DNA from 3 places in the Lysobacter sp. Soil_C_15 genome. Region 2 is predicted to be linked to each of the others. Evidence: predicted binding sites of a transcription regulator. Region 2 holds the regulator's gene; each other region holds the start of a gene.
The links. Region 2 encodes HrcA, which represses chaperone genes, less so after heat shock. Its sites were predicted from a motif close to TTNGCACTCNNNNNNNNNGAGTGCNAA; they were not measured.
Positions count from the first base shown of each region.

Region 1: the regulator HrcA is predicted to act here: its motif matches at 2,074-2,100, upstream of rpoH (RNA polymerase sigma factor RpoH).
Region 3: the regulator HrcA is predicted to act here: its motif matches at 1,699-1,725, upstream of AC3A57_RS14475 (co-chaperone GroES).

Region 1 is NZ_JBDGIR010000001.1:583,189-593,251, forward strand. It holds gene AC3A57_RS02475 (hypothetical protein) at 1-332, opposite strand, end outside; gene AC3A57_RS02480 (DUF1203 domain-containing protein) at 533-1,000, opposite strand; gene rpoH (RNA polymerase sigma factor RpoH) at 1,185-2,063, opposite strand; gene AC3A57_RS02490 (carbohydrate binding family 9 domain-containing protein) at 2,364-4,586, opposite strand; gene AC3A57_RS02495 (glycosyltransferase family 87 protein) at 4,586-6,169, opposite strand; gene AC3A57_RS02500 (HAD family hydrolase) at 6,268-7,026, opposite strand; gene AC3A57_RS02505 (hypothetical protein) at 7,023-9,101, opposite strand; gene AC3A57_RS02510 (phosphatidylinositol-specific phospholipase C/glycerophosphodiester phosphodiesterase family protein) at 9,098-9,685, opposite strand; gene AC3A57_RS02515 (class I SAM-dependent methyltransferase) at 9,682-10,063, opposite strand, start outside.
Region 2 is NZ_JBDGIR010000002.1:322,822-332,884, reverse strand. It holds gene AC3A57_RS05375 (RnfH family protein) at 1-35, shown strand, start outside; gene AC3A57_RS05370 (outer membrane protein assembly factor BamE) at 180-581, opposite strand; gene fur (ferric iron uptake transcriptional regulator) at 803-1,204, shown strand; gene recN (DNA repair protein RecN) at 1,703-3,385, opposite strand; gene hrcA (heat-inducible transcriptional repressor HrcA) at 3,699-4,778, shown strand; gene grpE (nucleotide exchange factor GrpE) at 5,099-5,614, shown strand; gene dnaK (molecular chaperone DnaK) at 5,778-7,694, shown strand; gene dnaJ (molecular chaperone DnaJ) at 7,859-8,992, shown strand; gene AC3A57_RS05335 (hypothetical protein) at 9,073-9,927, shown strand.
Region 3 is NZ_JBDGIR010000005.1:356,426-366,488, reverse strand. It holds gene groL (chaperonin GroEL) at 1-1,238, opposite strand, end outside; gene AC3A57_RS14475 (co-chaperone GroES) at 1,364-1,651, opposite strand; gene AC3A57_RS14470 (AraC family transcriptional regulator) at 1,898-2,767, opposite strand; gene AC3A57_RS14465 (hypothetical protein) at 2,889-3,143, shown strand; gene AC3A57_RS14460 (cupin domain-containing protein) at 3,221-3,592, shown strand; gene AC3A57_RS14455 (helix-turn-helix domain-containing protein) at 3,962-4,372, shown strand; gene AC3A57_RS14450 (endonuclease) at 4,545-6,344, shown strand; gene AC3A57_RS14445 (hypothetical protein) at 6,520-7,410, shown strand; gene AC3A57_RS14440 (hypothetical protein) at 7,428-7,838, shown strand; gene AC3A57_RS14435 (zinc-dependent alcohol dehydrogenase family protein) at 7,846-8,865, opposite strand; gene AC3A57_RS14430 (LysR family transcriptional regulator) at 8,981-9,907, shown strand; gene cutA (divalent-cation tolerance protein CutA) at 10,017-10,063, shown strand, end outside.

The sequences.
Region 1 (10,063 bases), on a different contig from region 2:
CCGTCGCCGTTGGTCTCGGTGGCGATGCGGACGTTGCAGCTGCGGGTATTGCCGCAGGCCGGCGCCGGGCCGCCGCTTTCCAGGTTGCTCCAGCTGTAGCCGTAGTTGCCGGCCTGCAGGCCGGTCACTTCGAAATGGGCGATGGTCGGGTTGTTGGCCCGGTTCGGCGTCCAGGTAGCGACGCAGACGTTCGCCCGCAGGGTGTCCAAAGCGAAGGTATCGACGTAGCAGCTCAACACCGCGGCGTTGACGTCGCCGGCCCGCGCCGGTGCGTGCGACAGCGCCATCAACGCGGCGAACCCGGCCGCGACCAGCATCTTCTTGGCGTGCATGTACCCCTCCATTGGGTAAGTGCGCCGGCTCCGGACGGAGCCGGCGGCGCAGTCTGGTCGCCGCATTCGCGGCCCGGCAAGCGCGCGCGCGGGGGCCTGCGACGCCGCTTCCAGTTCTCAACCGGCGCTGCGCGCGCCGGCGCATCGCCGGCGCCACCGGGAATGGCGCCGATCCGCCAGCGCAACGCGCGTAGCCGCGCTCAGGCGCGGTCGATCGCGCACAGGAAGCAACCGTACCGCGCGTTGTGGGCGGCGACCCGCACGATCGCCGGATCGGCGAACAGTTCCTGCACCGCTTGCTCGCCTTGCGCGCCGTCGGTTACCCGGGCCTCGCGCAGCCAGCCCTGGCCGTCGTAAGCGCGCAGCGACAGGTAGCGGGTCAGCAGCACCGGCGGCCATCGATCCTGGTACGTCTGCGCCCGGCTCGCGGCCTCGCGCACGAAGATCGGACCGCTGGCGCGGTACGGGCCCTGGGCCTGGTGTTCGTGGGTCAGCAGCAACACGGTTTCGCCCACCGCCGCATCGACCAGGGACACGCGGCAGGGATAGCCGCGCGGCGAATCGGCGACCACGCGGCGCATGTCGTGCGCCGCCAGGTCGGCGTCGTCGAGCGCGAACAACGCGGCATAGGGTTGCGGCGACAGGCCGGCGATGCGGTAGGAAATCATGGCGGAACTCTCGCTAGAAGGAGAGCGCAGGCTAGTCCCGCCGCGCGGCCGCCGATATCCGCGGCTTGCGCCGGGCTGTGTTCCGACGCCGCGCGCGCAAACGCGAACGGCCCGGTTGCCCGGACCGTTCGTGGGACGCTGGATTTGTCGCGGCGCTCGGGCCGAAACACTCAGGCCGAAACGCTCAGGCTGAGAACAGGCCGCGCATCTTCTTCAACGCATTGGCTTCGATCTGGCGGATGCGCTCGGCGCTGACGCCGTACTCGTCGGCCAGTTCCTGCAAGGTGATCTTGCTGTCGGCATCCAGCCAGCGGCGCTTGACGATGTCGCGCGAACGCGCATCCAGGCCGGCCAGGCCTTCGCGCAGCAGGGCCAGCTGGCTGTCCTCTTCGTCTTCGCGCTCGTAGGACTGCGACGGATCTTCGTCGGCGGCGCGCAGGTAGGCGGCCGGCGACGGCGGCGCGTGATCGTCGTCCTCGTCGGACGGCGCATCGAAGCCGATGTCGCGACCGGACAGGCGCGACTCCATCTCCAGCACTTCGCGTTCGGAGACGTTGAGGTCCTTGGCGACCAGGCGCACTTCCTCGGCGTTCATCCAACCCAGGCGCGACTTGCTCCTGCGCAGGTTGAAGAACAGCTTGCGCTGCGCCTTGGTCGTGGCGACCTTGACGATGCGCCAGTTCTTGAGGATGAACTCGTGCATCTCGGCACGGATCCAGTGCACCGCGAACGACACCAGGCGCACGCCCTGGTCCGGATCGAAGCGCTTCACCGCCTTCATCAGGCCGATGTTGCCTTCCTGGATCAGGTCGCCGATCTGCAGGCCGTAGCCGTTGTAGCCGCGGGCCACGTGGACCACGAAGCGCAGGTGCGAGTGAACGAGTTCGCGGGCCGCGTCGAGGTCTTCCCCTTCGCGGTAACGACGGGCCAAGGCCTGCTCGTCTTCGGCGGAGAGCACCGGAATCTGGTGCACGGCACCGATGTACGCGTCCAGCGAACCGAGCGCGCTGGGCACAGGCAGGTTGTTGGCGACTAGAGCGGTGGATTGGGCGATAGCGGTCATGGGGGTCATCTTAGCAGTCGGGTTATACGACTGCTAAAGGCGGGGGAAGTTCCGCAGTGTTGCGGGATTGGAACGAGGAAACGGGCGCGCCGTCGCAGGAGGGGCTCCGGCCGGCCCAGCGGGCGCCGGGCCGAAATGCTTTGATATCAATCACTTGCAAAAGAAGCCGTGAAGGCCGGGCCGGTCGCGAGCGGGCCAGGCACGCAGTATCCGCCGGCCAGGCCGGCCGGCGGCTGAATCCTCTCCCGGCCCGCCCACGGCCGGCACGCACCGCAGGCGGCCCGGCGCGGCCGGTCGCCCTCAGAAGTTGAACAGGTAGCTGAACTTCATGAAGAGCTGCTTGCCGCTGTGCAGGTCCAGGTCGCGGGTGCGGGCGACGAAGGCCGGGTTCTCGTTGATCCGCAGGTTCTGCTGCTGGTCGGTGTAGCCCAGGTAGAAGGCGGTGCCGGGGTTGGGCGAGTAGCTGACCAGCAAGTCGGTGACCAGCTTCTTGTCGCGCGGGATCAGGAACAGGTTCGTGTCCGAGTCCAGCGCCTTGTAGTCGAAGATCACGTGCGCGGCCCAGAAGCGGCTGAACTGGTATTTGATCTTGGTGAAGGACTGAGTGCTGCGGAACACCTTGGAGTCCGAATCGCGGCCGACGATCGAGTGGCGCGTGCGCAGTTCGTCCCAGATGAAGGACTGGTCGATGCGCAACTGGGCGAACGGGCTGAGGGTGAACTTGAGCTTGAACAGCCGTTCGTCGGCCAGGAACGGATCCAGCCCCGGCGCCGGCAGATGGTTGACCGTCTCGCGCTGGGTGTAGCTGACTTCGCCGCCGAGCCACTTGAACCACTCGCTGCTGACGCCGACCTTGAAGCCGTCCATGTAGAAATCGCGGCCGCCGAAGTACTCGTAGCCGCGGATCAGATTGCCTTCGATCTTGGTCAGGCGCAGGCCGTTGACCACGAAGCCCGGCTCCACGCTCCAGTCCTGGGTGTCGCCGTTCTGGTCCCAGGTGCGGTAGGCGGTCAGGGTCGGGCCCATGTTGACCAGCCACGGCGCGTCGGGGAACTGCTTGAGATAGCCCGACTTCTGGTACAGCTGCTTGATGCCCACGCGCGGCACGAAGCCGAGCTCGGCCTCGAAGTCGTCGGAGATGTCGATGTACTGGCCATCGAAGGTGAAGTCGCGGCCGCCGCGGATCGCCTGGGCGAACAGCAGGTCGCCGTCGCGGCGCACATCGCCCTCCTCGCGCGACTTGCTCTTGATCGCCTGGGCGTTGAGCAGCCAGTTGTCGTTGAGCTTCATCCGCGAGTCCAGGCCGAACACCCGGTTGTACTGGTCGCCGACGCTGCGGTCGGAGGCCAGGAAGCCGACGTTGGACTGCTCGCCGACGTCGCGCTGCAGGCGCGCCACGCCGATCTTGCCGGTCTTGCCGTAATCCTTGCCCGACAGCAGCAGGCCGGCGGACTCGTCGTCCATCAGCAGCCCGCCCAAGGCCCAGCGGCCGAGCCGGCCGGTGACGCGCGCGCCGTACTGCGGATTGACCACCCGGCGCGAGTAGAACAGCGACACCGGCAGGCCGAAGATGCCGCTGTTCTCGAGGAAGAACGGCCGCTTCTCGACGAAGCTCTGCTCGAAGCGCTCGTTGACGATCACCTGCGGCTCGTCGGTCTCGACTTCGCTGAAGTCGGGATTGACGGTCAGGTCGACCGCGATCGAATCCTTGACCACGAACTTGGCGTCGACGCCGACCTCGCTGCGGCGGTGGCCGCGCATCGACGGCCGGCCGGCCGAATCCACGCCCAAGGTCTCGGCGTCGCGGTAGGTGACGTGCGGAATCAGCTGGATGTTGCGGCTGGGCTGGATCTCGTCGGCGATGCGCGCGGCGGCGAACTGCTGGACGAAGCCCTCCTTGCGCTCGGTGATGTAGGGCCAGTACACGAACTCGTTGGTGCGCGGGATGATGCGGTTGATCGCGATGCCCCAGTTCTGCGCGTCGCCGCGTTCGAAGCGCAGGCTCTTGAACGGGATCTGCATCACCGCGACGTAGCCGTCGTCGGTCAGGCGGCCGTCGGACACCCATTGGGTGTCGAAATTGAAGTCGTAGCCCAGGCCCTCGGTGTAGCGGCTGTCCATCTGCGCGCCGTAAGGATTGACCGTGAACACGAACGCGCGCTGCTTGTCGCGGTAGGTGTCGAGCATCAGCTGCACGCCGTCGTCGCCGAACACCGCGTCGCGGCGGGCGATGCGCGCGCGCACCTGCTTGGGGTCGTCCTTGCACACGAACACCACGTACAGATGGTGGTCGTCGTAAGACAGGTAGGCGCGCGTGTCCAGCGAGGACGGCACGCCGTCGCCCGGCTTGTTCTGGCGGAAGTCCTTGACCTCCACGCCGGCGTCGGACGGCACGCCGCCGATGTAGTCCTGCAGCCGCGGCGCGTGCTCGGCGCGCGGGATGTTCAGCACATCGTCGGCCAGGGCCGGGAACGCGCTGCCGAGCAGCGCCAACAGGGTGGTGCACAAAGTAACGCGACGCATCAGTGTTCCGCCTTGGTCGTCAGAGAAATCGGGAGATCCCGGACATCGCCGTCCATGGCGGCGGATACCGGTCGTTGGGAATCGTCGGCGCGCCAGAAGCGCGCGCTGGGCGAGCGCAGGCCGGGCCGGCGCAGCACCGGCCACAGGCACAGGCCGATCGCGATCGCCTGCACGACGGTGGCCAGGGCGATGCGCGCGGGCACCTCCGGCAGCGGCACGCCGCCGACCGGCAGCACCGCGGTGCAGGCCAGCCAGCCCAGCGCCAGCAGCGCCGCGCTGCGCGGGCTGGGCAGGCAGGCCGCGGCGATCAGGCTCCACAGCCAGATCGGCGCGAACAGGCCGCTGTGGTCGGGTACGAAGGGGCTGCGGAACACCGCCAGCCCGAGCAGTGCGATCCAGACCGCGGCGCGTTCCAGCCGCGACATCGCGTCGTGGCGCAGGCCGGCGACGATCGCCGCGACCACCACCGCGCCGGTCCAGACCCAGGCCACCGCGCCCATCGTCGCCCGGTCCATTCCCTGCGCGCCGAGGATCTTGGCCTTCAGCACCAGTCCCGGTATCGACTGGTTGATCGCGCTGACCCACTCCAGGCCTTCGATCTCCAGGAACGCCCAAGCCTCGCCGTTGGCGATGCGCGGCGCCTGGTAGTGCAGGAAGGCTTCGAACGGCTGCGGTCCCAGCCACAGATAGGCCAGCACGGTGTAGAGCGCGGCGAACGCGCCGGTCCAGGCCGCGGCGGCCCAGCGCCGCCGCGCCAGCAGATACACGCCGAGCAGGCCGGGGAACAGCTTGATCGCGGCGAAACCCAGCAACAGGCCGCCGCTGAGGTTGCGGCCGCGCTCGAACTGGATCATCGCCAGCACCGACAGCGCGATCGCGGCGAGCTGGAAGTTGCCGACCTGCAAGGTCACCACCACCGGGCTGGTCAGCATCACCGCCGGAATCAGCAACCAGATGCGGCGACCGACGCCTCCGCCGATCCAGCGCCCCGCCGCCCACAGGCCGGCCAGCACGATCGCGCCCTCGATCGCGAACCACAGCGCGCGCAGCGAGTAGAAGTCGCCGCCCAGCGCCAGGCCCAGCCGCGGCAGCAGCAGGAACTGCGGCAGGTACAGGTACTCGTCGAGCTTGAAGCGGCCCATCGTGCCGCTGTAGAGCATCGGGTCGTACAGGTTGGCCGCGCCTTCGCGCGACAGTTCGGCCGCCTGCCAATAGCCCGAATAGCAGCTATGGCCGACATAGAACGGATCGAACCAGAACGCCGAGAATTGCGCCTGCTCGGCGTCGGCCAGGTACAAGGCGACGCCGCTCAGCCGCAACACCGCCAGCGCCGCCAGCGCCGCCAGCGCGAGCGCGGCCAGCGGACGATGCGAGAACAACCGGTCCCACTGCACGGGCAAGCGCCTCGCCAGCGGCAGGCAGGCGGCCGCCAGCGCGTCCGCCGCCAACGGCGCCGCCAGGCTCAGGTCCAGGCCGAAACCGGCCAGGGCCGCGGCGAGCAAGGGCGCGGGCAAGGCCAGCGCGAGCGCGGCGACCGCCCAGCGCCCGGCGCCGGGCGGCTGCGTATAGGTACTCGTTTGCATCGACGAACTCCTTATCTTCCCGGTCCCCGCCGGGTCGCTGCAGCGGCGCCCCCGCGCCGCTGCGGTGTGTCCTGTGGCCGCCTGCGCGGCGCGCTCGATCAGCTCTTGCCCACTCCGTCGACCTTGCCGGAGAAGAAGTAGCGGTGCAGCTCGGTGAAATCGTCGAACTCGACATCGCAGCCGGTGGTGGCGCCGTCGCGGCCGCGGTCCACCCGCAACAGCGTGCTGAGGCCGAAGTTGCGCGCGCCGGCGACGTCGTTGACCGGATGGTCGCCGATCATCCAGATCCGGCTCGGGTCCAGTCCCAGCTTGTCGATCGCCAGGCGGAACGGCGCCTCCTCGGGCTTGTCCGCACCGGCCTCTTCGGAGGTGACGACGTAATCGAAGCAGTCGTCCAGGCCGAAGTAGATGATCTTGCGGAACTGAATCTGCGAGGTCAGGTCGGTGATGATCGCCGTGCCGATGCCGTTGCGGCGCAACGCGAGCAGGAAATCGCGCACCCCCGGGAACAGCTCGCAATGCGACAGGAAAGTGCGCCAGTAGGTCTGCTCCAGATCCAGGGTGATCACCAGCTGGGTCTTGCGCCCGAGGATCTCGATGCCGCGCTGGAAGTACAGCAGCCGGCTGTGCGAGCTGGCGGTCTTGCCGAGCTGGCGCTTGACCTCCTCGCGGGCGCGCGCGAACGCGCCGCGCACCTCGTCCGGGTCGACTCCGAGCAGGCGCACCGCCTTGCGCTCGGTCGCCGCCAGCGCCTGCGCGTGCGGGTGCTCGTAGGCGTACAGGGTGTTGTCGGTGTCGAAGATGATCGCCTGCGGCGCGCGCATCACCTTCTGCGAGTTGTGGATTCTCAGGCTCATCGTATCCGGCTCTTCAGCGATTCCTCGATCTGGATCAGCACCAGCAATTGCATGATCCCGCTCATGCCGTCCTCCCAGCGCGGCTGGATGTCCAGCATTTCCTCCAGGCCCGGCACCAGCGCGCGCGCGGCCATGGCGATGTCTTCTGCGGCGACATCGCCTTCGATGCTCATTTCGATCTCGCCGCCGTCCTCGGCGGTCTGCACGTCCAGGTGCAGGCCGCAGATGCCGATCAGGATCCGCGCCATGCGCTCGTGCGAGGTGCCGTTGCGGATCAGCGCGACCAGCTTCAGCCGCACCCGGTCGGGCGAGGGCGCGGTGGCCAGTTGCTGCGCGTTGACCGGCATCAGCCGCAGCACCAGTCCGGCGGCGGCGCGCTGCGGATGGATGTGCTGGCGCGAGTCGAGCATGCGCCGCTCGATCGAGTTCAGCACCTGCTGCAGGGCGTGGCCGCGCTGGCCGACGTCGCGATGGATCTTCCAGGCCCGGCGCAGGTCTTCGTCGATGTCCAGGAACACCGCCACGTCGAAGCGCTCGCGCAAGCGCTGCATGTGCAGCGCGTGCAGGCCCGAGGCGATGACCACGTCGTTCTTGTCGATCCGGGTCGGCGCGGTGAAGCGGCCGGCGCCGTGGTCGTAGTGGCGGCACAGGATCGGTTTGCCGTCCATCAGCGCCAGCACGTCGTTGTTGAAGCGCTGCAGGTCGTTGGCGCGCGGGTCCAGGTGGGTCAGTCCCTTCCACATCGGTTCATAGCGGTCCCAGACGTGGTAGTCGTCGCCGGACACGTGCACCACCGAGTGCTCGCCGAAGATCCCGGCCAGGGCGCGGCTGAGGGTGTCCTTGCCCGAGCCCGAGTCGCCGGCGATGCCGAGCGTCACCGGCTTCTGCGCGATCCGGTAGTAGTCGTTGCGGGCGATCCGCTCGCGCAGCATCTGCACCAGCAGCACCAAGCCGGCGGCGACCAGGCCGGTGTAGCCCAGCGAGTGCAGGTGCGGGGTGATGCGCGCGGCCACGGCGGAGATCCCTGCCGACGGGTCCCAGCCCAGCCAGGGCGCGGCCGCGCCGCTGGAATCGAGCAGGTGCATGCCGATCAGCAGGGCCGAGAACGCCGCGGTCAACACCCGCGCGCTGCGGTCGCTGTGCAGTTGGTGGGCGACCAGGAACGGCACCAGCCACAGGTACCAGCCCGGCGGCGCCGGCGTCGCCAGCACCACCAGGAAGAACGACAGACCGATCGCCGCGACCAGCAGGTCGAAGTTGATCCGGCGCAGCCGCCACAGGCCGTAGGCGGCGAGCAGGTACAGCAGCGGGGTCAGGTACAGGCGCAGGTCCTGGCCCAGCGGCAGGGCCAGGTCGAACACCCGCAGCGACTCCGGCGTGCCCATCACCATGCGCACGAAGCCGGGCGATCCCAGCCACGGCAGCAGCAGCGCCGCCGCGCTGGCGCCGCCGGCCAGCGCGAACGGCCGCAACAGCCCGCGCAGGCGCTTGTTGCGCCACAGGTAGATGGCGAAGAACGGCGCCGCCAGCAGCATGCTGAGCTTGGCCGCGATCGCCAGCGCCAGCGCCGCGCCGGCGGCGCCGGCGCGGTAGCGGCGCAGCAACGCCAGCGACGCCAGCAGCAGGGCGATCGGCACGATGTCGGTCTGCCCGTTCCAGTAGGTCACGTAGAGCACGATCGGCGACCACCAGTACAGCCACAGCAACGGGCGCGGCCGTTCCGGCCACAGCCGCGCCAGCAGCGCCAGCGCGCACAGGTCGGCGCCGAGCAGGCCGAGGCGGAAGCCCAGGCCGCCGGCATAGGCCGAACCCAGGATCGCGTCGGCCGACACGCCGAGCGCGGTGCCGGGCAGGTGCGCGAGCAGCATGACCGGACCGTAGGGATAGGCCATCGCCTCGCCGCCATCGGCCAGGAACGCCGACCACGGGTCCCAGGCCGGCTGCAGCAGGGCGTGGCGCACGAACGGCACGAACCAGTCCTGCTGGATCTGCGGCACCAGCACGGCCGCCAGCGCCAGCTTGAACGCCAGCCCCCATCGGAACACCGGGTCGTGCCAGATCCGCTGCGCGTTCATCGCCAAAGATCCGGTTCCTTGGTGCAGACCGCGTCGGCGACGATGCCTTCGCGCGCCAGCAAGGCGCGCAGCGCCGGGATCTCGCTCGCCGCTTCGCGCCCCTGCAGCTCCGGCGACACCAGGCACAGGCGCAGGCCGGCCTGGCGCAAGCGCGCGGCTTGTTCGCCGTCGAGCGGGAAGCGGCTGAAACAGTCGACCCAAACCCAGTCGATACGCCCGGCCAGGCTCAGCGCGGTGTCGATCGATTCGAACTCCGACACCCGCACCGCGCAGCGGCGCTCGCCTTGGCGGGCGCTGCGGATCAGGAACGGAAACGACTGGTCGAGGAAGAAGTAGTCGTCGATGCCGTGCGCGCGCATCAGCGCGGTCAGCCGGTCCTCAAGCCCCTCTTCCTTGACGTTGAGGATCAGCAGGCGATGTCGGTACCCGGCCAGCCAGTCCTCGAAGCGCTCGCCGTCGGCGAAGGCGTCGTGGTGCACGATCAGCTCGTCGCCGCGGCTGCGCAGGTCCAGCTCGACGCCGAGCTCGGGCGCGGTCGCGCGCAGCTCGGCCAGGGTGTTGCGGCGGTGGCGCACCAGGATCATGCGTTCGCCACCTTGCGCAGCACGATCGAGCGCCCCATCGCGAACAGCGACGGCAGCAGTTTGACCAGAAGCCGGTCGGTGGCGTCGATGGCCTTGAGCGCGAACGCCGGCAACTCGACCGTCTTGGCCTGCACCACCACCCCACCGGAGACCAGGAACACGAAACACTCGTTGAGCTCGTTGCGCTCGATGCTCAGGCCCGGCAGGCGACGGCGGAACTCGGCCTCGTCGCGGAACAGCAGCTGCGGAATCGCGCAGTTGGCCGACCAGGGGTCGCGCGGGTCGTTGGCCACCACCTCGCGGTCGAACACGTCGACGTCGTAGGACCAGCCTTCGTGGCGCATCGCCCGCAGCGCCAGGCGCAGCAGGAAGCAGGTA
Region 2 (10,063 bases):
CCGACCGGCCGCTGAAGCCGCCGCCGAAGAAATAGCGCGACTGCGCCCGGCCGGGCCGGCCAGTGTGCGAACGAGCGTGCTTCCGAGCCCCGGGCCGGTGCGCCACGCGAGCGCGCAGGGCGCAGCAACGAAAACGGCCGCCCTGGGGCGGCCGTTCGCGCACTCGGCGGGGCGGGCGTTCAGCCGCCGCGACGGCGCTTCTTGTCCTTTTCCTTGGCCAGGTTGCGGCCGAACTGCTTGACCGAGGCCTTGGCGATCTCCGGATCCTGCTCGGCGAAGTAGTCGCCTTCCCACTTGGTCAGGGCGTCGTTCTCGAACCACAGGGTCAGGTTCTTGCGCGAGGTGTGGCCGAGGCGGTCCAGGCGCTGGGTCGAGGTGTAGTCCCAACGGTTCTGGTGGAACGGGTCTTCGATCGACGGGGTGCCGAGCAGGATCTGCACCTGCTGCTTGCTCATCCCGGTCTGGAGCTGGTCGACCGCGGTCTTTTCCAGCAGGTTGCCCTGGTAGATCGGCTGCTTGTAGATGATGCCGCAGCCGGCGGTGAGCACGGAAAGCGAGAGGACGAGCAGGAGCTTACGCATCGGGTCGGGGTCTGCGGCAGTCGAAGGCAACGGGGCCGATGATACACTGAAGCCCGCACCCACCAAGGGCGGGCACGGGCGCGCGGCGACCCCTCGCGTTCATCCGCCATTCCGGCCCAGCCAGCCCAGTCCGCTCAACGCGCAGGCGCTCGCGGCCTGGCCAGCCGGTCTAGACCCGGGCCCGATGCTTCGGGCCGCAAACGATCGCAAGGAACACCGCCATGGAATCGCAAGACCTGCGCAACGCCGGACTCAAGGTCACCCACCCGCGGATGCGGATCCTGGAGCTGCTGGAGCAATCCAAGCCGCGCCACATGACCGCCGAAGACATCTACCGGATGCTGCTGGAGAAGGGCGAGGACATCGGCCTGGCCACGGTCTATCGGGTGCTGACCCAGTTCGAGTCCGCCGGCCTGGTGCTGAAGCACAATTTCGAAGCCGGCCAGTCGGTCTACGAGCTCGACCGCGGCCACCACCACGACCACATGGTCGACATCGACACCGGCAAGATCATCGAGTTCGAAAGCGCCGAGATCGAGGAACTGCAGCGCAAGATCGCGGCCAAGCACGGCTACGAGATCGAGGAGCATTCCCTGGTGTTGTACGTGCGCAAGAAGCGCTGAGGGCCGCGAGTCGGGAGAGGGGGAGGGAGAGGGAGAGGAAGCAGGGAATGGTTCGAGCGGTTCTGCGCCGCCTGATCGTTCGCGGTTCCAGACCGAAAGCTTCGATCCGCGAAACCGGCGCACAGAACAAGGCCCGCTCGATGCGGGCCTTATGTTTTCGAGCCGAGCGGGACGGGATGAGGCCGGCTGCGCGGTGCGGGCTTCGAATAGCGGGCGGCTTTGATCGGATCGACGCCTGAGGCTCGGCGGCCCCATGTCGTCGTTCCCGCGAACGCAAGCTTGCTTCACCTCGGCCTAGGCGAGCCTCCGGGGCAGGCGCCCGCGCGGGCCGCCGCCTCAAGCGGGCGCCGAACCTCGCGTTCTGTTCCAGCTCGCTCGCCCTGGATTCCCGCATTCGCGACCACGACGATCTTTCCGAGTCCCGAGTCCCGAGTCCCGAGTCCCGAGTCCCGAGTCCCGAAGCCCGAGTCCCGAGTCCCGAAGCCCGAGCCCCAAAACTCACCCCACATCCGCCAGCAAGCGCCGCGCCGCGGCGCGGACTTCCTTGCTCAGCTCGATGCCGCCGAGCATGCGGGCGAGTTCTTCCTCGCGTTGCTTGGCGCCCAGCACCACCACCGCGCTCTGGGTGACGCCTTCGCTGGCGGCCTTGCTGACCCGGTAGTGGGCATGGCCCTGGGCGGCGACCTGGGCCAGGTGGGTGACGCACAGGACCTGGCGGCTGGCGCCGAGGGTGCGCAGTTTCTGGCCGACGATCTCGGCCACCGCGCCGCCGATGCCGGAGTCGACTTCGTCGAAGACCATGGTCGGCACCGCGTCCAGGCCGAACGCGGCGACTTCGATCGCCAGCGAGATGCGCGAGAGTTCGCCGCCGGAGGCGACCTTGCGCAGCGGCCGGGCCGGCTGGCCGGGGTTGGCCGCGACCATGAACTCGACCCGTTCGCCGCCCTGCGGATCGGGGCGGTCTTCGTCCAGCGGTTCGATCGCGACGTCGAAGCGGCCGCCGCCCATGCCCAGTTCGCCGATCAGCTCGGTGGCGCGCGCGCCGAGCGAGCGCGCCGCCTCGCGGCGGGCCTGGCCGAGCGCGTCGGCGGCGCGGCGCCAGCCGGCGCGCGCGGCCTCGATCTCGCCGTCCAGGCGCTCCAGGCGTTCGCCGGCGCCGCGCAGTTGTTCCAACTCGGCGGCCAGGCCGTCGCGGGTCGCGGCCAGGTGTTCGGGCGCGATCCGGTGCTTGCGCGCCAGTTCGTGCAGGCGGCCCATCTTGTGTTCGATCTGCTCGAACTCGGAGGGGTCCAGGTCGAGGTCGTCGCGGACCCGGTCGAGCAGGGACACGGCCTCGTCGATCTGGATCGCGGCCTGGTCGAGCATGGCCTCGACCTCGCCTAGGCGCGGCTCGTGCTCGCTCATCTTCTGCAGCTCGCCGCGCACCTGCTGCAGGGTGCGGGTCAGCGACGGGCCCTCGTCGCCGCCGAGCCGGGCGAAGGCGCTTTCGCAGGCGGCGATCAGGCCGGCGGCGTGGGCGTGGCGGCGGTGGTCGGCGAGCAGCTTGGCCAGCGCCTCCGGCTCCAGCGCCTCGCGCTCGAGTTCGGCGTGCTGGTGTTCGAGCCAGCCGATGCGGTCGCTGACGTCGCCCTGGGCGAGCAGGGTCTCGCGCTCGCGCAGCAAAGCGCTCCAGGCGCGCGCGGCGCGTTCGACCGGTTCGCGCTGGGCCTCGCAGCGGCCGTAGGCGTCGAGCAGGCCGAGCTGGCTGGCCTTGGACATCAGCGCCTGGTGCTCGTGCTGGCCGTGGATCTCGACCAGGTGCCCGGCGAGGTCGCCGAGCTGGCCCAGGGTGACCGGGCGGCCGTTGATCCAGGCCCGCGAGCCGCCGTCGGCGCGGATCACCCGGCGGATCTGGCATACCGCGACGTCGCCGTCGCCGGTTTCGTCCAGTTCGTTGTCGCGCAGCCACTGCGCGGCCTGCGGGGCGTCGTCGAGGGTGAAGTCGGCGACCAGCTCGGCGCGGTCGGCGCCGTGGCGGACCACGCCGCTGTCGGCGCGCAGCCCCGACAGCAGGCCGAGCGCGTCGACCAGCAGCGACTTGCCGGCGCCGGTCTCGCCGGAAATGACGGTGAGCCCCGGACCGAAGCTGAGTTCGGCGGCGCTGACGACGGCGAATTGCTTGAGCGAGAGATGGGCGAGCATGCGGCGGCGATTGTGCCTTGAGGGCCGGCGGCCTGGGAATGGGAGACGGACAGCGGCGCAGGGTAGGGCAATGGCGGGTCACCAGGTGAGACTGTGCGCTGCGGCTGCGGCTGCGGCTGCGGCTGCGGCTGCGGCGCTGCGGGACTCGGGACTCGGGACTCGAAGTGGGGGGGCGGGGCCGAGAGGTTGAAGGCGAGCAAGGACGGGGGGCGACTACTGCGCCTCGGCTTCTCCGAGTCCCGAGTCCCGAATCCCGAGTCCCGCTGCAGCCGAAGCCTTGCGTCTCCTCGCCTCGACGCCTATATCGACACCAATGACCCGCCGAACGCCCGAACCCGTCCTCGACCCGCGTGCGCGGCAGTTGCTGCGCACCCTGATCGGCCGCTACATCCACAGCGGCGAGCCGGTCGGGTCGCAGACCCTGGCCCGGCACGCCGGGCTGGACGTCAGTCCGGCGACGATCCGCAACATCCTCGCCGACCTGGAGGAGGCCGGGCTGCTGAGTGCGGCGCACGCTTCGGCCGGGCGGGTGCCGACCGCGCAAGGCTATCGGCTGTTCGTCGACTCTTTGTTGCAGGTGCGGCCGCTGCCGGAGGGCGAGGTCGCGCGGCTGCGCAGCGAACTGCCGGCCGGCTCGGGCACCCAGGCCCTGCTCGGCAGCGCTTCCGAGCTGCTGTCGGCGATGACCCATTTCGTCGGCGTGGTCAGCGTGCCCAAGCGCGAGCAGTTCGCGTTCCGGCGCATCGACTTCGTGCCGCTGGACGCGCAACGGGTGCTGGCGATCCTGGTGTTCGCCGACCAGGACGTGCAGAACCGCATCATCCAGACTCGCCGGCCCTACGACGGCGGCGAGCTGGAGCGGGTCAGCAATTACCTGAACGCTCATTTCGCCGGTCGGCCGGTGGCCGAGATCCGCGCCACCCTGGTCCACGAATTGCGCCATGCCCAGGCCGAGATGCAGGCCCTGCTGGCCCAGTCGGTGGAGCTGGCCGAGCAGGTGCTGGCGCCTGACGGCGACGACATGGTCCTGGCCGGGCAGACCCGGCTGATGGGGCTGCAGGAGCTGGCCGACCTGGACCGGCTGCGCGAGCTGTTCGAGGCCTTCGCCCGCAAGCGCGAGATCCTGCAGTTGCTCGAGCGCACCGTGCGCGCGCCGGGGGTGCGGATCTTCATCGGCGAGGAAACCGGGCTGGCGCCGCTGGAAGGGGTGTCGCTGGTGACCGCGCCGTACACCGCCGGCGGCCGGGTGCTGGGGGTGCTGGGGGTGATCGGGCCGACCCGGATGGCCTACGACCGGGTCATCCCGGTGGTGCAGGCCGCCGCCGACGCGCTCGGCGATGCGTTCCAGCCCGGCGAGGGCGGCGAGCCCCCGCAACACCCCGGCTCCTTGTAAGAGCAGCGCCTCTTTTTCAGAGAGGGAACAGCAAAGGCGATGGCGTTCCCGGGTAGGAGCGGCGCCAGCCGCGACCGCGAACCCGCGCTGGCCGGCGCAAGCGGCCCGGAAGGCAGGAGCAAATCCCCCAGCCCCCCTTTCGCAACGGAGCGAACAGCAAACGCTACGGCGTTTCGCTCCGGCCGACCGGACCGCGCAGCCGTTCACGAACCCCGCGGCTCGGCGCCGATCCCGGCCGATCGGCGCAGATCCCGGCACTTGAATGGCGCCGGCGCGGCCCCATAGCTGCCCCTGTCGCGGATGGACCGCCAGGAACCAGCATGAACTCACACGATCTGAACCCCGAATCGGCCCAGGCCGCCCAGGACGAGGCGCCGGCCGCAGAAGTGTCCGAACTGGACGCCCTGCGCGCCGAACTGGGCAAGTTGCGCGAAGACTCTTTGCGCGAGCGCGCCGAGCTGGATAACCAGCGCAAGCGCGTGGCGCGCGACATCGAGATGGCGCGCAAGTTCGCCAACGAACGCCTGCTCGGCGATCTGCTGCCGGTGATCGACAGCCTGGAGGCCGGCCTGGCCGCGGCCGGCGAAGACAGCGGCGCGCTGCGCCAGGGCATGGAACTGACCCTGCGCCAGTTGCTCAAGGTCGCCGCCGACAACGGCCTGGTCGCGGTCGACCCGGCCGGCCAGCCGTTCAATCCCGAACACCACCAGGCGATGAGCCTGGTGCCGGCACCGGGCGTGGCGCCGAACCACGTGGTCCAGGTCTACCAGAAGGGCTGGCTGCTCAACGAGCGCCTGCTGCGGCCGGCCCTGGTGGTGGTCAGCCAGGACGCGTGAGACCTGCGTCCGGGGACCGGCGAAGGGCCGGTACCGGGACCGACGGGGCAGGGCACGGGCGCTTGAACTGCCCGGCACCGGGCCCCAGATAACGGACATCGGCGGCCGGCGCCCAGCGCGCCCCGCCCCTTAAATTCCAAAGCATTCGAGAGGGAGCACAGCAATGGGCAAGATCATCGGCATCGACCTGGGCACGACCAATTCCTGCGTCGCGATCATGGAAGGCGGCAAGGCCAAGGTCATCGAGAATTCCGAAGGCGATCGCACCACCCCGTCGATCGTCGCCTTCACCAAGGACGGCGAAGTCCTGGTCGGCGCCTCGGCCAAGCGCCAGGCGGTGACCAATCCGAAGAACACCTTCTACGCGGTCAAGCGCCTGATCGGCCGCAAGATGACCGACGCCGAAGTGCAGAAGGACCTCGGCCTGGTGCCGTACGCGATCGTCCCGCACGACAACGGCGACGCCTGGGTCGCGACCCAGGACGGCAAGAAGATGGCGCCGCAGCAGATCTCGGCCGAAGTGCTGGGCAAGATGAAGAAGACCGCCGAAGCCTACCTGGGCGAGCCGGTCACCGAGGCGGTGATCACCGTCCCGGCCTACTTCAACGACAGCCAGCGCCAGGCGACCAAGGACGCCGGCAAGATCGCCGGCCTGGAAGTCAAGCGCATCATCAACGAGCCGACCGCGGCCGCGCTGGCCTACGGCATGGACAAGAAGGGCGGCGACCGCAAGGTGGCCGTGTACGACCTCGGCGGCGGCACCTTCGACGTGTCGATCATCGAGATCGCCTCGGTCGACGGCGAGATGCAGGTCGAAGTGCTGTCGACCAACGGCGACACCTTCCTCGGCGGCGAGGACTTCGACAAGCGCGTCATCGACTACTTGGTCGAAGAGTTCCAGAAGGACCAGGGCATCGACCTGCGCAAGGATCCGCTGGCCCTGCAGCGCCTGAAGGACGCGGCCGAGCGCGCCAAGATCGAGCTGTCGTCCTCGCAGCAGACCGAAGTCAACCTGCCGTACGTGACCGCCGACGCCTCGGGTCCGAAGCACCTCAACATCAAGCTGACCCGGGCCAAGCTGGAGTCGCTGGTCGAGGACCTGGTCAAGAAGACCATCGAGCCCTGCCGCATCGCCCTGAACGACGCCGGCCTGCGCGCCAGCGACATCAGCGAGGTGATCCTGGTCGGCGGCCAGACCCGCATGCCCAAGGTCGGCCAGGCGGTGGCCGAGTTCTTCGGCAAGGAGCCGCGCAAGGACGTCAACCCGGACGAAGCCGTCGCCGTCGGCGCGGCGATCCAGGGCGGCGTCATGGCCGGCGACGTCAAGGACGTGCTGCTGCTCGACGTGACCCCGCTGTCGCTGGGCATCGAAACCCTGGGCGGCGTGTTCACCAAGATCATCGAGAAGAACACCACCATCCCGACCAAGGCCTCGCAGACCTTCTCCACCGCCGAGGACAACCAGTCGGCCGTGACCGTGCACGTGCTGCAGGGCGAGCGCGAGCAGGCCCGCTACAACAAGTCGCTGGCCCGCTTCGACCTGTCCGGCATCGAGCCGGCGCCGCGCGGCATGCCGCAGGTCGAGGTGTCCTTCGACATCGACGCCAACGGCATCCTGCACGTCAGCGCCAAGGACAAGAAGACCAACAAGGAACAGAAGGTCGAGATCAAGGCCGGCTCGGGCCTGTCCGAGGAAGAGATCGCCAAGATGGTCGCCGACGCCGAGGCCAACCGCGAGGAAGACCAGAAGTTCCATGAGCTGGTGCAGGCCCGCAACCACGCCGACGCGTTGATCCACAGCGCCCGCAGCGCGATCAAGGAGCACGGCGAGAAGCTGCCGGGCGAGGCGATCGGCCGCGCCGAGTCGGCCATCGCCGAGCTGGAGACGGCGATGAAGGGCGACGACAAGGCCCAGATCGAGGCCAAGTCGCGGGCCCTGGAAGAGGCCGCGCAGTCGCTGTTCGCCGCCGCCGGCGCCGGCCATGCCGACGCCCCGGCCGGCGACGCCGGCGCCGCCTCGGCCAAGTCCGACGACGTGGTCGACGCGGAGTTCACCGAAGTGAAGGACGACAAGAAGTAAGCCGGGAATGGGGAATGGGGAATCGGGAATGGGAGCAGCGGCGAGCGCCGCGACCTGTCAGGAACCCGGTTCCCCGTTCTCGTATCCGTAGCTCACGGCGCGCACGCCGCGCCGTTGGCTTTTGATCCAACCATTCCCGATTCCCAACTCCCGATTCCCAGCCCATGAGCAAACGCGATTACTACGAAGTGCTGGGCGTTGCGCGCAACGCCGGCGACGACGACCTGAAGAAGGCCTACCGCCGCTGCGCGATGAAGTTCCACCCGGACCGCAATCCGGGCGACAAGGCGGCCGAAGCCTCGTTCAAGGAGTGCAAGGAGGCCTACGAAGTCCTGTCCGACGCCAACAAGCGCCGGGCCTACGACCAGCACGGCCATGCCGCGTTCGAGCACGGCATGGGCGGCGGCGCCGGCGGTCCCGGCTTCGCCGACATGGGCGATATCTTCGGCGACATCTTCGGCAACATCTTCGGCGGTGCCGGCGGCGGCGGAGCGCGCGGTCCGCGCCGCGGCGCCGACATCGGCTACGTGATGGAGCTGTCGCTGGAGGAAGCGGTCGGCGGAGTCGAGAAGCAGATCGAAATCCCGACCCTGGACGAGTGCGAGACCTGCAAGGGCTCGGGCTCGGCCGACGGCAAGGTCGAGACCTGCACCACCTGCAACGGCCGCGGCCAGGTGCGTTTCCAGCGCGGCATCTTCTCGATGCAGCAGACCTGCCCGCACTGCAACGGGCGCGGCCAGACCATCGCCAATCCCTGCGGCGACTGCCACGGCCAGGGCCGGGTGGAGCGGACCAAGACCCTGCAGGTCAAGATTCCCGCCGGCGTCGACAACGGCGACCGGATCCGCCTGACCGGCGAAGGCGAGGCCGGCCCGGCCGGTTCGCCGCCGGGCGACCTGTACGTGGAAGTGCGCGTGCGCGAGCACGAGATCTTCCAGCGCGAGGGCGACGATCTGCACTGCGAAGTGCCGATCCGGATCTCCCAGGCCGCGCTCGGCGACTCGATCCGGGTGCCGACCCTGGACGGCGAGGTCGAGCTGCGGATTCCGGCCGAGACCCAGAGCGGCAAGCTGTTCCGCCTGCGCGACAAGGGCGTCAAATCGGTGCGCAGCCGCCGTCCGGGCGATCTGTACTGCCGGGTGGCGGTGGAGACGCCGGTCAACCTCACTCCCGAGCAGCGCGAGCTGCTGGAGAAGTTCGAGGCCACCTTCGTCGGCGACGGCGCGCGCAGGCATTCGCCGCGTTCCTCGACCTTCCTCGACGGGGTCAAGGGCTTCTGGGACCGGATGACGTCCTGAGCCGGGCGGCGTGCTGCGCCGTTCGCATTTGGAAAGGGCCGCCCATGCGGTCCTTTCTTTTTTTGCGGCGGTGGTTCCGAATGACCTCCTGGCCGGGCGGCGCGCCGTGCCGCTCGCTGCTGGATCTGGACAGGGCCGCCAGGCGGTCTTTTCTGCGGTGGCGCTCCCGACAGCGTCGACACCGGCCCGAGCGAGGTGCCAAAACGCAGGCGCGATGCGGCAACCCGCACACGATCGGCCGCGGCCTCGGCATCCGGTTCGATACGATTCTTCGCTCGATGTGGCGGCTTGCGCGCGCCGGCGGGCAGGAACGCAGCGATGTGCTAGAAAAGCACGCCCGAGAGCAAGGCGTCGCGATCCGCAGCGCCTCGCCGAACGCTCGCTGCCTCGTTCCCATCGACATGGAGTCCCTGATGCCGCTACGCCACGCAACGCCGAACCGGACACCGATCGCGCGGCCTGCGCTCGCCCGCCGGGCGGCGAGGGCAGTCGCCTTCGTGTTGGCGTTGGCGGCCGCGTTGCCGGCTGCGGCCGCCTGCAGCGGCGCCACGCCGACGGCGGTGGCGCAGTCCTTCTATCGCTCGCACTACCTGTTCTGGGACCAGGCGCCGCAGCGCCTGGGCGACGCCGTCGCCGCGCCGCTGCTGGCGTTGCTGCGCAGCGAACACGCCTGCCGCGACGGCGGCGAACTGTGCGCGATCGACGCCGATCCCTGGCTCGGCGCACAGGACGGCGAAGCGGTGGACCCGCGTTTCCAGGCCGAGGGCCGGGACCGGGTGCGGGTGGCCTATCGCTTCGAGCTGGGCGAGGAACGCAGCGAGCGCAGCGCGCAGCTGCTGTTCGTCCACGAGCGCGGCTGCTGGCGCATCGCCGACCTGATCTCGCCCGACGGCGGCTCGCTGCGCCGCTCGCTGGCGCAGTTCCACCGGCCTTGAGCAGGGGGCGGAAGCGAAAGCAACAGCAATAGCTGTCGAAGCCGTGAGCAACGGCAACGGCAAATCCCTCTGGCCCCTTTTTTCAAAGGGGGGGGGCGCAGCCGAAGCGTCGTGGAGGAACGACAGGGCGTCGCCG
Region 3 (10,063 bases), on a different contig from region 2:
GGGACGATGCCTTCTTCCACGGCAGCGCGGGTGGCATGCAGCGCGTCTTCGACGCGGGCCTTCTTTTCCTTCATCTCGACTTCGGTCGCGGCGCCGACCTTGATCACCGCAACGCCGCCGGCCAGCTTGGCCACGCGCTCCTGCAGCTTCTCGCGGTCGTAGTCCGAAGAGGTCTCTTCGATCTGCGCCTTGATCTGCTTGATGCGCGCTTCGATGCCCGAGCTTTCGCCGGCGCCGTCGATGATGGTGGTGTTTTCCTTCGAGACCTGGATCTTCTTGGCCCGGCCCAGATCCTTGATCGTGGCCTTTTCCAGCTGCAGGCCGACTTCTTCGGAGATCACGGTGCCGCCGGTGAGGACGGCCATGTCTTCCAGCATCGCCTTGCGGCGGTCGCCGAAGCCCGGAGCCTTGACCGCGCAGACCTTGACGATGCCGCGGATGGTGTTGACCACCAGGGTCGCCAGCGCCTCGCCTTCGACTTCCTCGGCGACGATCAGCAGCGGCTTACCGGCCTTGGCCACGCCTTCCAGCACCGGCAGCAGGTCGCGGACGTTGGAGATCTTCTTGTCGTGCAGCAGGATGAACGGGTCGTCCAGCTCGGCCGACATCGACTGCTGGTTGTTGATGAAGTACGGCGACAGGTAGCCGCGGTCGAACTGCATGCCCTCGACGACGTCGAGTTCGTTTTCCAGGCCCGAGCCGTCTTCGACGGTGATCACGCCTTCCTTGCCGACCTTGTCCATCGCCTGGGCGATCAGGTCGCCGATGTTGGCGTCGGAGTTGGCCGAGATGGTGCCGACCTGGGCGATTTCCTTCGAGGTCGAGGACGGCTTGGACAGCTTCTTCAGCTCGCCGACGGCTTCGGTCACGGCCTTGTCGATGCCGCGCTTGAGGTCCATCGGGTTCATGCCGGCGGCGACCGCCTTCATGCCTTCGCGGATCAGCGCCTGGGCCAGCACGGTCGCGGTGGTGGTGCCGTCGCCGGCGTTGTCGGAGGTCTTGGAAGCGACTTCCTTGACCATCTGCGCGCCCATGTTCTCGAACTTGTCGGCCAGTTCGATCTCCTTGGCGACGGACACGCCGTCCTTGGTGATCGTCGGCGCGCCGAAGCTCTTCTCGAGCACGACGTTGCGGCCCTTCGGACCGAGGGTGGCCTTGACGGCGTTGGCGAGCACGTTGACGCCGCGCACCATCTTGGCGCGAGCGTCTTCACCGAAACGAATTTCTTTAGCAGCCATTGTTGCTGACTCCGGGAATAGGGAATGGGGAATCGGGAATGGGACGAGCGAAAGCGGGCGGAATCGGGCGGGGCGGGTTCGTCAGCGCAAGCGCTTCACGATTCCCCATTCCCGATTCCCGGCTTTCAGCCGACGATCGCGAGGACGTCGTCTTCCTTGAGGATCTTGAATTCGACGCCGTCCTGCTTGTAGGTGCTGCCGGCGTACTGGCCGTAGATGACCTTGTCGCCGACCTTGAGCTTCGGCGCGCGCACGCTGCCGTTGTCCAGAGCCTTGCCTTCGCCGACCGCGACGACTTCGCCCTTGGTCGACTTTTCCTTGGCGGCGTCGGGGATGATGATGCCGCCGGCCGAGATTTCGTCGGCTTCGATCGGCTTGACCACAACGCGGTCGTAAAGCGGCTTGAGATTCATGGCGTCCCTCTGTAAGTGATTGAATGATCGGGAAAAGAATCGGAATTTTAGCAGTCGCCACCGGAGAGTGCCAACGCCGGGGACGAAAGCGCCCGGACGCGCCGGGACTGGACGCTAGATGAGGCGCGGCCGGCGCCTTTCAAGGGCCCGGGCGAAAAAAGTCGCAAAGCCGCCCCGGCCGGCTTCGGCCGTGTCCTGGGGCCCGTACCCCTGCCGCCCCTCCCCCGGCCGCCGTTCGCGTCGGCGCTACGGCGCGCCCGGCTCCGCCCCGGCCCCGGCCGGTCCCAGCCCCGCCGCATCGAGGTAGGCGCTTGGGCTGGCGCCGAGATGGCGGCGGAACATCGCACCGAAGGCGCTGGCGCTGGCATAGCCCAGGTCGAAGGCCACGGTGGTCACCGCGACCCCGGCGGCCAGCCGTTCCAATGCCGTCATCAGCCCGGCGCGCTGGCGCCATTGCAGCAGGCTGTAGCCGGTCTCGGCGGCGAAGCGGCGGCGTAGGCTGCGCTCGGACAGGTGCGCCCAGGCCGCCCATTCGGCCGCGCCGCGCGGGTCGTCCGGGCGCTCGATCAGGGCCTGGGCGATCTTCAGCAGGCGCGGGTCGTCGGGCATCGGCAGGCCGAGCCGGCCGTCGCGGCCGCCCGCGGCGGCGATCTCGTCCAGCGCCACCGCGCCCAGCCGGGCCCGCGCCGGCGTGGCTTCGGTGCCGTCGCCGAGCCGGGCGACGATCTCGCGCAGCAGCCCGGACACGCGCAGCGCGCAGGGCTGCGCCGGCAGCCCGGCACAGGCGTCCGCGGCCACGTACAGGCTCCAGCCGGCGAAGCCGGGGCCGTGCGAACGCAAGGAATGTTCGGCCTGCGGCGGCATCCACACCGCGTCCGACGGCGGCACCAGCCAGCGGCCGCGCTCGCTGCCGACGGTCAGCAGGCCGCGCCGGGCGCCGAGCAACTGGCCGCGGGCGTGGCGGTGCGGCGCGGTCGTTCGTGGGCCGCGGGCATCGCCGACCACGGCGATCACCGCCGGGCCGTCGCCGGCGTCGGCCTGCGCAGCGCTCAGCCAGGCCTGGCCGGACGCGGAAGCGTCGCGCCGGGCGAGGTCGCGCGAGTGAGGATCGGGCAAGGGCGGCCTCCGGTTTGGCCGGAACGCGATGGAACTCGGCCGCGGCAACGTAGCAGAGCCGGGGCGCGGCGCCCAAGCTGGCGTTCCCGCTTCCACCCCGCTCCATTCGAGGAATCCCCGCATGCGTCCTCACGACATTCTCGCCGACGGTGCCGATACCGCCGTGCTCGGCGGCGTCATCGTGCGCAAAGGCTCGGTCGCCGCTTTTCTCGCCAACGCCCGCACCCTGGCCGACCCGCAGGCCGACGCCGCGGCGCGCGAGCGGGCCCAACGCCATATCCGCGAGGTCCTGCCGGCGCTGCGCGCGATCGGCCTGTTCGAGGCGATGCAGATCCGCGATCCGCAGCTGCGCGCCTGGGTCGAAGCCCAGCCCTGAGCGCGGTCGGCGCGGGCGCGCGCTAAGGTAAGGCCGATACCGCCATCGCGCGCCCAGCCCCGTCGCCAGGAAACCGCATGTCCGCCACTTCCCCCGCACGCATCGCCGCTGCCCTGACCGAACTGTGGTCGCCCCGGATCGTCGCCGAGGTCGACGATGCCTACGTCAAGGTCGCGCGGGTGCACGGCACCCTGGCCTGGCACAGCCACCAGGACGAAGACGAGCTGTTCTACGTGCTCAAGGGCCGGCTGACGATCGAACTGGAAGACCGCCGGATCGAACTGGGCGAAGGCGAGATGTTCGTGGTGCCCAAAGGCATGCGCCACAACCCGATCGCCGAGGAGGAATGCCACCTGCTGCTGATCGAGCGCAAGACCACCCTGCACACCGGCGAGGTAATCACCGACAAGACCCGCTCGCTGGACGAGCAATTGCGCCCGCTCGATTGAGCGGCGCGCGGCGGACAAAAGAAAAGAGCGCGTCCCGTGGAACGCGCTCTTTGGTACGGAGACGGCCTGTCCTCTGCATGGCGCTATCCGGCGCCCTTCCCCCGAACCGACCTCGTGTCTCGCCGAACTCCCTATCGGCGTGGAACCGATCTTGCGAAGTCCGGGTAACGGTTACCAGCCGACGGAGGCGCGGACGGCGCTACTATCGGTAGCATCAGCGGCATGGGAACACGATAAATCCATGTTTCATAAATAAAGTCAGATCGGCTTGGTGACCCGTAGCGCACCAGCTATGGCGTCTATCGGTCACCAGGTGAAAATCGGTAGCAAAATGCACTCAGCGCCTACCTCGATGCCGGAGCAACGCCGATGACCCCGCAACAGCGCATCCGCCTCGCCCGCCGCCACGCCGGCCTGTCCCAGGCCGCGCTGGCCGCCGCCGTCGGCGTGCAGCGCAGCGCGGTCGGCCACTGGGAGTCGGCGCAGGGCAAGTTTCCGAGCATGGCCCATCTGCGCGAATTGGCCCTGGTGACCGGAGTGCAGTTCGAGTGGCTGGCCACCGGGCGCGGCAAGATGAACCTCTCGGCCGACACGGCGATGGACTCGGTCGCCGCGGCCGAGGCGCTGCTGGTCGACGACCCGCTGGAACTGCGCCTGATCCTGGCCTTCCGCGAGGCGCCGACCCGCAGCCGCGCGCCCCTGGTCGAGGTCGCCGAGCAACTGGCCGAGCTGCGCACCGGCCGCGCGCGCTCGGCGGTGTCCAAGCGCGCACCGGGCTGAGCCCGCGCTCGCGGCCGAGGAAGCGTGACCGGCGCCGCGCTCGCAAAGCGTGACGCAGGACAGCCGGCGCTGTCACAAACCCCGACTAGACTCGGCCGGATGCGCCTGGGGAGGCGCTTTCCGACTGCGCCCACCGTCATGCGTGCGCGTCGCCATCACAAGGAGCCGTTCGATGTCGAAGTCCGTTCGTGGCTGTCCCGTTGTTCCGTCCTGGCGCCGCCGCGCGCCGCTGGCGCTGGCGCTGGCCGCGCTGATCCCGTCCGTGGCCCCGGCCGCGGTGTTCGTCAACGAATTCCATTACGACGACGCCACCGCGTCCGGCGACGTCGGCGAGCGCATCGAGGTCGTGGCCACGGCCGGCGAGACGCTCAGCAACTACCGCATCTACCTGTACAACGGCAGCTCGCCGTCGGCGGCGACCACCTACGACAACGACCCGGTCCCGGCCGGCAGCGTGGTCAGCTGCGGCGGCAGCGTGCGCATCGCCACCCTCAGCTACCCCACCAACGGCATCCAGAACGGCTCCAACGACGGCTTCGCCCTGGTCGACGGCAGCGGCAACGTGGTCCAGTTCCTCAGCTACGAGGGCTCGATCACCGCCAGCAACGGCCCCGCCGCCGGCAAGACCAGCAGCAATCTGCCGGTGTCCGAGTCCGGCTCGACCGCGGCCGGCACCTCGCTGCAACTGTCCGGCAGCGGCAGCGCGTACTCGCAGTTCGCCTGGCAGAGCTCGGCCAACCAGACCTTCGGCGCCTGCAACAACGGCCAGAGCTTCACCGGCTCGAATCCGAACACGCCGCCGAGCGTGACCTCGACCACCCCGGCCAACGGCGCCAGCAACTTCCCCGCCGCCGGCGACCTGGTCGCCAACTTCAGCGAAGCGGTCAGCCTGGCCGCGGGCGCGCTGACCCTACAGTGCGCCACCTCGGGCGCGGTCGCACTGACCTATCCGTCCAGCGGCACCGCGATCTCCGCCTCGACCGGCACCGCCCTGTACGCCGGCGAGGCCTGCACCTTCACCGTGGTGGCCAGCAAGGTCACCGACGCCGGCGGGGCCAGCCCGGCCGCCAACACCGTGGTCAACTTCAACGTCGCCAGCGGCGGCGGCACCAGCGGCTACTACGCCCACGTCAACACCAGCAGCGCCAGCCAGCTGCGCTGCTCGCTGCACGCGACCATCAAGGGCCACACCGTCTATCCGTACAGCGGCGGCACCACCAACACCTGGTCGATCCTCGAGATCGCCGACGAAGACCCGAACAACGCCGGCCGCATCCTCGACGCCTACCGCAACCGCAGCTACCTCAAGGTCACCGACCGCGCCGGCAGCGGCAGCGGGCTGAAGTACAACCGCGAACACACCTGGCCGAACTCGCTGGGCTTCGGCTCGACCACCGGCAACCTGGGCCTGCCGAACGCGCCGTACACCGACACCCACATGCTGTACCTCACCGACGCCGGCTACAACGCCGACCGCGGCAACAAGCCCTACGCCAACTGCTCGCTGTCCAGCGGCTGCGGCGAGCGCGTCACCGAGGCCAACAACGGCAGCGGCGGCGGCAGCGGCGTGTACCCGGGCAACTCGAACTGGTTCAAGACCCCGGACGGCAACGCCGGTTCGTTCGAAGTCTGGGGCCAGCGCAAGGGCGACATGGCGCGCGCGATCCTGTACATGGCGATCCGCTACGAAGGCGGCACCGACCCGAACAGCGGCCAGTCCGAGCCGGACCTGGAGTTGACCGACGACCGCAGCAAGATCGTCATCACTTCGTCCTCGCCGGCCTACATGGGTCTGTTGACCACCCTGCTGCAGTGGCACCAGGCCGACCCGCCGACCGCGGCGGAAAAGGCCCGCAACGAAGTGATCTACAGCTTCCAGGGCAACCGCAACCCCTTCATCGACCATCCGGAATGGGCGACGGCGTCGTTGTTCACCTCGACCAAGCCGGCGAGCTGCCAGTTGATTCCGTAATCGGATCGCGCCTGGCTAGAAGCAAGCGCACTTACGGACGCCCGCTCGCTGCGGGCGTCCGTTTTCCCCCTCGGCACATTGTCCTGTTTGGTCGCGCGGTCGCGTTGTTCCAGGCAATCGGCGCCGGCCGTTGCGCCGCCCGGCCGCAACCGGCGCCGAAGACACAGGGGGATGCATGAGAAGGACCTTGACCGCGCGGCTGCGCCTGCCGGTGGCGCTCGCGTTGTGCCTGGCGGCCGGCGCCTGCGCCAACTTCTCCGCGGTGGAGAAGTATTCCGACCAGACCAAGAAACTCTCGGCGGCATTCGCGCCGATGATGGCCGGCTCGGTGCAGAGCTGCGTCGACAACTACACCCGCAAGAAACTGATCGCCTCGCCCAGCTTCGATCCGGCGCAGGTCGAAGTCCAGGCCAAGGAGCGCTGCGCCAGCATCGCCGAGGCCAACGGCACCATCGCCGCGCTCAACGATTTGTTGAGCCAGTATGCCGACACCCTGGCCGCGCTCAGCGACAAGAAACTGCCGTCCTACAGCGAGGACTTCGGCTCGCTCAAGGGCAGCCTGGCCAAGCTGACCCGCGACGACGGCAGCACGCCGATGCTGGAAAAGGCCCAGCTCGATTCGGTGATCGCGCTCGGCGATTTCCTGGCCCGGGTCGCCACCCAGCGCCAGCAGCGCAAGCACATCCGCGAGTTGCTCGACCATCAGGACGCGGTGTTCGTGGTGGTCGATACGCTCAAGGCCTATGCCGACCTCAACTACCGCGGTTACCTGCGCGACGAACTGCGCAGCATGGGCCCGTTGCGGCTGTCGATCGAACGCGCGGCCAAGACCGAACCGCTGGCGGCCAACGCGGCCAAGGCCGCGCTGCTGACCGAAACCCGCCAGGTCGAGGCGCGCCAGGCCTCGATCGACCAGTTCCTCAAGGCCGCCGACCGGCTCAAGACCAGCCATGCCGAACTGCGGCGCAAGCTGGACAAACTCGACGACGCCGAACTGGCCAAGCAACTAAACGATTACGCCAAGGAAGTCGCCGCGCTGCGCAAGCAACTGCGCGACGCGTTCTGAGCGACCCGGAGACCGCCATGCCCACCGAAAGCGCGAACATCCAGGCCCAGCAGGCCTACGCGATCGCCGACTCCTTCGCCCAGGTGTCGGCGCGTATTCTCGAACTGCGCGTCACCCACGATCTCGAACCGGAGCAGGCGCGCGCCCTGGAACGCTCCGAGGACTACCTGGACGCGTTCGTGGTGCTGTTCCGCAACCACGGCATCCAACTGCTTGGCAAGGGCGCCGCACAGGCCAAGGCCGAACTGACCGAGGCGGTCGATTCGGCGCGCGACGCACTGGACGACATCGCCCAGATCAAGCGCGGGCTGCGCATCGCCGCCGCCGTGGTGACGCTGGCGATCGCGCTGCAGGCCGGCGAGGCCAAGGCCGTGGTCAAGGCGATCAAGGGCGTGACCGACGCCGCCAAGGAGCCGGCCACGGCCTGAGCCCCGCTCACCCCACGCCGTCGAACAGCACCACCGGCTTGCCGAACGCGCGCGCGCCGGCCATGCCGGCGATCGCCTCGACGCCCTGGGCGAAGCCGTAGCGTTCGCCGACCACCGGCTGGATGCGGGCGCGCTCGACTTCGTCCAGGAAGGCCTCGAAGTCGCGCCGGCTGCCGACGCTGACGCCGTGGATGTTGAGCTGGCGGGCCATGATCGGCCCGATCAGTTCGCCGTCCACGCGGGTGCCCTGCAGGAAGCCGACCACCGCGATGTGGGCGTTGTCGGCGGCGGCCTGCAGCAGGCCGGCGAACGAAGCGCCGCCGACCACGTCGACGATGCCGTCGACGCCGCGGCCGCCGGTCGCCTCGCGCACCGCCGCGGCCAGGTCGGGCCGGGCGCGGTAATCGATCACCGCGCGCGCACCGAGCGCGCGCAGCCGTTCGGCCTTGGCCGCGTCGCCGGTGGTGGCGATCACGTCCAGGCCGCGCGCCGCGGCCAGTTGCAAGGCCATCAGCGACACGCTGCCGCTGCCCTGCACCAGTACGCTGGCGCCGGGGGCGAGTTCGAGCTTGCGCAGCGCGCTCCAGGCGGTCAGGCCCGAGACCGGCAGGGTCGAAGCGGCGGCATCGTCGAGAAAATCCGGCGCGCGCAGCACCGCCGCGGCCGGCAGCACGATCCACTGCGCCAGCCAGCCGTCGCGCGGCCCGCCGAGCTTGCTCAAATGGTTCTCGGACTTGAACGGCCCGTCGGTCCAGCGCGTGGTGTAGTGGCCGAGCACGCGCTCGCCGAGCGCGATCCCGTCGACGCCGGCGCCGACCGCATCGACCCGGCCGACGCCGTCGGACAGCGGCACGAACGGGCGCGGCAGCTGGGGCTGGTAGCGGCCGGTGGCCAGGGCGTAGTCGCGGTAATTGACCGAAGCCGCGGCGACCCGGATCCGCACTTCGCCGGGGCCGGGCCGGGGTTCGGGCAGCGCCACCCGGCGCAGGCTGGCGAGGTCGTGGCCTTGCAGTTGGAACGCGTCCATCGAGTGCTCCTGGAACAGGACGGCGCGCGGTGGCGCCGGAGATGGACAGGCTATTGTTGCCGGGTACGGCGATATAGGATCGTCGCGACAACTCATCATTGAGACCGACTCAATAATGTCCGGCGGGCTGTACTCCGAACTCGAAGCCTTCGAGGCCATCCTCCGCCATGGCAGCTTCACCGCCGCGGCGCGCCATCTTGAGTTGACCCCGGGCGCGGTGACCCGGCGCCTGGCCGCGCTCGAAGCCCGGCTGGGGACCAAGCTGCTCAACCGTTCGACCCGCCGGCTGAGCCTCACCGAATCCGGCCGCCACTACTACGCCCAGGTCGCGCCGGCGCTGGCCCAGATCCTCGCCGCCGGCGAACGCGTGCACGATCTGTCGGCGCAGGCGCGCGGCGAGTTGCGGGTGTCGCTGCCGATGAACTTCGGCCGCCTCTACGTGATCCCCCACATCGGCGAGTTTTTGCGCCGCTGGCCGCAGATCGAACTCGACCTGCAGTTCGACGACCGCTTCGTCGACCTGATCGGCGAAGGCTTCGACGTCGCGATCCGGATCGGCGCGCTAGAGGATTCGCGGCTGGTCGCGCGGCGCATCGCCCAGACCCGGCGCATCCTGGTCGCCGCGCCGTGCTACCTGCAGCGGCGCGGCGCGCCGGCCGCGCCGGGCGCGCTGATCGAGCACGACTGCCTGCACTACACCCTGTTCCGCGATGCGCCGACCTGGGAATTCCAGCGCGACGGCGAACCGCTGCGGGTGCCGGTGCGCGGCCGGCTCAAGGCCAACTACGGCCTGCCCCTGGTCGAGGCCGCCCTGCGCGGCGAAGGCATCCTGCAGACCGCGACCTTCGCCGTCGCCGACGAACTGGCCGACGGCCGCCTGGTCGAGGTGTTGCCGGACTGGAGCCTGCTGCCGATCGGCATCTATGCGGTGTATCCCAGCCGCGAGTACCGGCCGCGCAAGGTCGAGGCCTTCATCGATTTCCTCGAGCAGACCCTCGGCCAGCCGGCGCATTGGGACCGGGTCGTCGCCGGCGGAGGCTGAGCGCGCAGCGGCAAGCCCGGCCGCGTGAGCGCGGCAACCGCGCCGAATCGGCAAAGCCGTCGCGTTCCGCCCCCGGCGGCGCCGCGGCGCGGGGCCTTACACTTGGCCGATGCCGACTTCCACCCTGCCCATGCTGGTGCTCAGCACCTGTCCCGA